2 regions of the Streptomyces sp. Qhu-G9 genome follow, and region 1 is predicted to be linked to the other one. Evidence: predicted binding sites of a transcription regulator. Region 1 holds the regulator's gene; the other holds the start of a gene.
What was found. The regulator HspR, encoded in region 1, represses chaperone genes until heat shock. The targets are predictions, from matches to a motif close to TTGAGNNNNNNNNNCTCAA.
Positions count from the first base shown of each region.

Region 2: a site for HspR is predicted at 1,330-1,348, ahead of lon (endopeptidase La). Genes of this name have one in related genera too.

Region 1 covers NZ_CP114283.1:277,334-279,532, forward strand. Annotated here, with positions in the region: gene dnaJ (molecular chaperone DnaJ) at 1-504, shown strand, start outside; gene O1Q96_RS02925 (heat shock protein transcriptional repressor HspR) at 512-985, shown strand; gene O1Q96_RS02930 (PA14 domain-containing protein) at 1,080-2,199, opposite strand, start outside.
Region 2 covers NZ_CP114283.1:8,126,737-8,128,935, forward strand. Annotated here, with positions in the region: gene lon (endopeptidase La) at 1-1,307, opposite strand, end outside; gene O1Q96_RS37825 (GNAT family N-acetyltransferase) at 1,483-2,154, shown strand.

The DNA.
Region 1 (2,199 bases):
CTGGTCTGCAGCGGCTCGGGGCGCGCCAAGTCGTCCCGGACCATGCAGGTCCGTATCCCGTCCGGAGTGTCGGACGGGCAGCGGATCCGCCTGCGGGGCAAGGGCGCGCCCGGCGAGCGGGGCGGCCCTTCGGGCGACCTGTACGTCACCGTGCACGTGGGCGCCCACCCGGTCTTCGGCCGCAAGGGCGACAACCTCACCGTCACCGTGCCCGTCACCTTCACGGAGGCGGCGCTCGGCGGCGAGGTCCGTGTGCCCACGCTCGGGGGGCCTCCGGTCACCCTGAAGCTGCCCCCGGGCACGCCCAACGGCCGTACGATGCGTGCCCGTGGCAAGGGTGCGGTCCGTAAGGACGGCACCCGAGGGGACCTGCTGGTCACCGTCGAGGTGAGTGTCCCCACGGACGTGACGGGGAAGGCTCGTGACGCGCTCGAGGCGTATCGCGAGGCCACCGCGGACGAGGATCCGCGGGCGGAGCTGTTCCAGGCCGCGAAGGGAGCATGAGGACACCATGGACGCGACCGGACGTCGTCGGCAGAACTCATTCACCGGCAGGGCCTATGAGCTGACGGAAGAGACACCGGTGTACGTCATCTCGGTGGCCGCCCAGCTCTCGGGTCTGCACCCGCAGACGTTGCGTCAGTACGACCGCCTCGGCCTGGTCTCCCCGGACCGCACGGCGGGGCGCGGCCGTCGCTACTCTGCCCGCGACATCGAACTGCTGCGCACCGTCCAGCAGTTGTCGCAGGACGAGGGCATCAACCTCGCGGGCATCAAGCGCATCATCGAGCTGGAGAACCAGGTCGCCGCGCTCCAGTCCCGCGTCGCGGAGATGGAAGCGGCCCTGGACGGCGCGGCGTCGGCCATGCAGCAGCGCGAGGCCGCCGTGCACGCCTCGTACCGCCGCGACCTGGTCCCGTACCAGGAGGTCCAGCAGACGAGCGCGCTGGTGGTGTGGCGCCCCAAGCGCCAGCAGTCGGACTGACCGCCCGCGAGGGCGGACGGACGGAAGGGGCCCGGAGGTTCAACCGAACCTCCGGGCCCCTTCCGTGTCGCTGGTGTCTCTCAGTTCCCTCGGCTCACCCGGCGGGCGTGCCCGGCGCCGCGCCGAGCTCGGTCGCGATCACCGACTTGTCCCCGCTGGTGGCCCAGTTGCCGTGGGTGTCGTACGCCCGGACGACGAAGCAGACACGCTCGCCGTCGGGGAGGGTGCTGTGCTCGTACGAGGTGGTGCCGGCCGGCACGTACTCCACGAGGCGGGCGATGCAGAACGACTCGTTGCCCTTCATGGGCTCGCCCTTGAAGACGCCGTACTTCGCGAGGTCGGCGGCCGGGTTCCCGTCCCAGTTCAGCGCGAAGCCGTACTCGGTCGGGGTGGCCGCCAGCCCGGTGACGTTGGGCGGCGGGGTGTAGTCCCGCCGTGTGCCGCTGAAGACGACGGACGGGGCGGACTCGTTGCCCGCCGCGTCGACCGCCGTCACCCGGTAGAAGTGCTTGACGTCCACGACGGCCGAGGCGTCGAGGTAGTGGAGCCGCCCCGGATCCGGGCTGCCGATCCTGGTGAACGGGCCGCCCTCGCTCGCCGCCCGGTAGACCCGGTACGACGGCTGCACGCCGCCCTCGGGGTGCCACCAGATCCGCAGACCGCCCGTCTCCGTGACCGCGCTCATCATGGTGGGCGCGTCCGGTGCCGTCCGGTCGGCGGTGGTCACGCTCTGGTCGGCGGTACCGGCCGACTCGTTGCCCGCCTTGTCGTAGGCGCGGGCCTCGTAGTGGTAGGTCTCGCCGGTCGCCGGGAGCGTGGCGTCCGTGTACGACGTGGAGGTGGTCGTCGCGAGGGGCTCGGTGCCGAACGAGGCGCCCTCGGCCCGCCGGTAGACGCGGTACCCGGCGAGGTCCATCTCCTTGTTCTTCGTCCAGGAGAGCCTGGCCTTGCCGCTCGCCGTGTCGTACGTCGCCTTCGCCCCGGTCGGCACGAGCGGCTTGACCTTGTCGACGGTGGCCGAAGTGCGGGGCGTGTAGGCGAACTTGACGTTCGCGGACCCGGTCCAGTTGACGAAGTCGACGCGCAGCGTGTGCGTCCCGGACGGGACGGTGATGTTGACGGTCTTCTTCTGGGTGGTGGAGACGTTCTTCCAGAGGTCGACCTTGCGGACGCCGTCCAGGTACACGCGGATGCCGTCACGCGACTCGACGGGC
Region 2 (2,199 bases), 7.8 Mb from region 1:
TCCAGCAGGACCACCGGGTTCATGGACCCGGCCTCCTTGATGGCCCGCACGACCCGGCCGGGCAGCGCGCCGACGTACGTACGCCGGTGGCCGCGGATCTCCGCCTCGTCCCGTACGCCGCCGAGGGCGACCCGGACGAACTTGCGGCCCATGGCGTGCGCGACGGACTCGCCGAGGCTGGTCTTGCCGACACCGGGCGGGCCCACTAGTGCGAGCACGGCGCCGCCGCGACGACCGCCGACGACACCCAGCCCCCGGTCGTTGCGCCGCTTGCGGACCGCCAGGTACTCGGTGATCCGCTCCTTCACGTCGTCCAGTCCGGCGTGCTCGGCGTCCAGGACCGCCTTGGCGCCCTGGATGTCGTACTCGTCCTCGGTGCGCTCGTTCCACGGAAATTCCAGCACGGTGTCGAGCCACGTGCGGATCCAGGAGCCCTCGGGCGACTGGTCGCTGGAGCGCTCCAGCTTCTCGACCTCCTTGAGCGCGGCCTCACGGACCTTCTCGGGGAGGTCGGCGGCCTCGACGCGCGTCCGGTAGTCGTCGGACTCCTCGCCCTCGGCGTCGCCGTTCAGCTCGCGCAGCTCCTTGCGCACGGCGTCCAGCTGGCGCCGCAGCAGGAACTCCCGCTGCTGCTTGTCCACGCCCTCCTGTACGTCCTTGGCGATGGACTCGGCGACGTCCTGCTCGGCGAGGTGCTCGCGCAGCTGCTCGGTGGCGAGCTTCAGCCGGGCCACCGGGTCGCTGCTCTCCAGGAGCTCGACCTTCTGGGCGGTCGTCAGGAACGGTGAGTAGCCGGAGTTGTCGGCCAGCGCGGACACGTCGTCGATCTGCTGGACACGGTCCACGACCTGCCAGGCGCCGCGCTTCTTCAGCCAGCTGGTGGCCAGCGCCTTGTACTCCTTGACCAGCTCGGTCACGGCGCCGGGCAGCGGATCGGGCACGGTCTCCTCGACCTGCACGCCCTCCACCCACAGGGCCGCGCCCGGCCCGGTCGTACCGGCGCCGACGCGCACCCTGCCGCGGCCACGGATCAGGACGCCGGGGTCGCCGTCGGCGAGCCGTCCCACCTGCTCGACCGTGCCGAGCACCCCCGTGTTCGCGTACGTGCCGTCGATGCGTGGAACAAGCAGCACCTTCGGCTTGCTTGCCCCACTGACACCACTGGAAGGCACGGCGGCCTGGGCGGCCTCCACGGCGGCGCGTACATCGGCGTCGTTCAGGTCCAGGGGCACCACCATGCCGGGCAGCACGACCTCGTCGTCGAGCGGCAGCACAGGCAGAGTGAGCGGTGCGGACGTCAAAGTCATGATCTCCCCTTCGGCATTCAAGTTGAGCTATGCCGACTCAATGCACCAGGGCTGCCGATTGTTCCCCCAGCCCTGTTCGCTGTGAGCGATCACTTCTGTCGGGCCGGCCCGGTCGACCCGTATCGTCCACCCTCGGTAATGACTGAAGCACTTGTTGACCTATTACGAGGTGGGCGTGAACGAGATCGTGCGGGCCTGGGTGGACGGATGGGTCGTCTCGCGCGGGGCGGCGCCGCCGGTGGCCGAGCCCTGGGGGTACACGGTGGACGTGGGCCAGGAGCAGCACGTCACCCGGCATGTGCTGGGCATGACGCAGGAGCGGGTCGAGGAGGCCACGGTCCGCAAGGTGGCGGAGGCGGTGACCGGGGCCGGCGTGTGGCTCAAGGTGTTCGCGGAGCCCGCCCGCGTCGCACCCTGGCTCGGAGACGGCTGGTGGGTGGACCCCGAGCCCGGGTACCTGATGTCGGCGCCTCTCACCCCGGTTCCCGCGCCGCCCGTGCCGGACGGCTACCGGCTGCGCACCTGGTCCCGGGGCGGCGTCACCCGCGTACTCCTCGCGGACGCGGACGGTGCGTGGGCCGCGCGCGGACAGATCGCCCCGACCGGGACCACGGCGGTCGCCGACCAGATCGAGACGGCACCCGCACACCGGCGCAGGGGCCTGGGCCGGTTCGTCGTGCGGACCCTCGCGCACGCGGCGGCCGTCCGGGGCGCCGAGACCGGCGTCCTGGCGGGGACACCGGAGGGGCGGGCCCTGTACGAGTCGCTGGGGTGGAGCGTGAAGGCGGGGCTGACGAGCGCGAAGTTCACGGGCAGGGACCTCGCGGGTTCCCAGGACGGGGACTGAACGTTCCGCCGGACCCCGGCGTCACAGGTGCGTCGTCGGATTCCT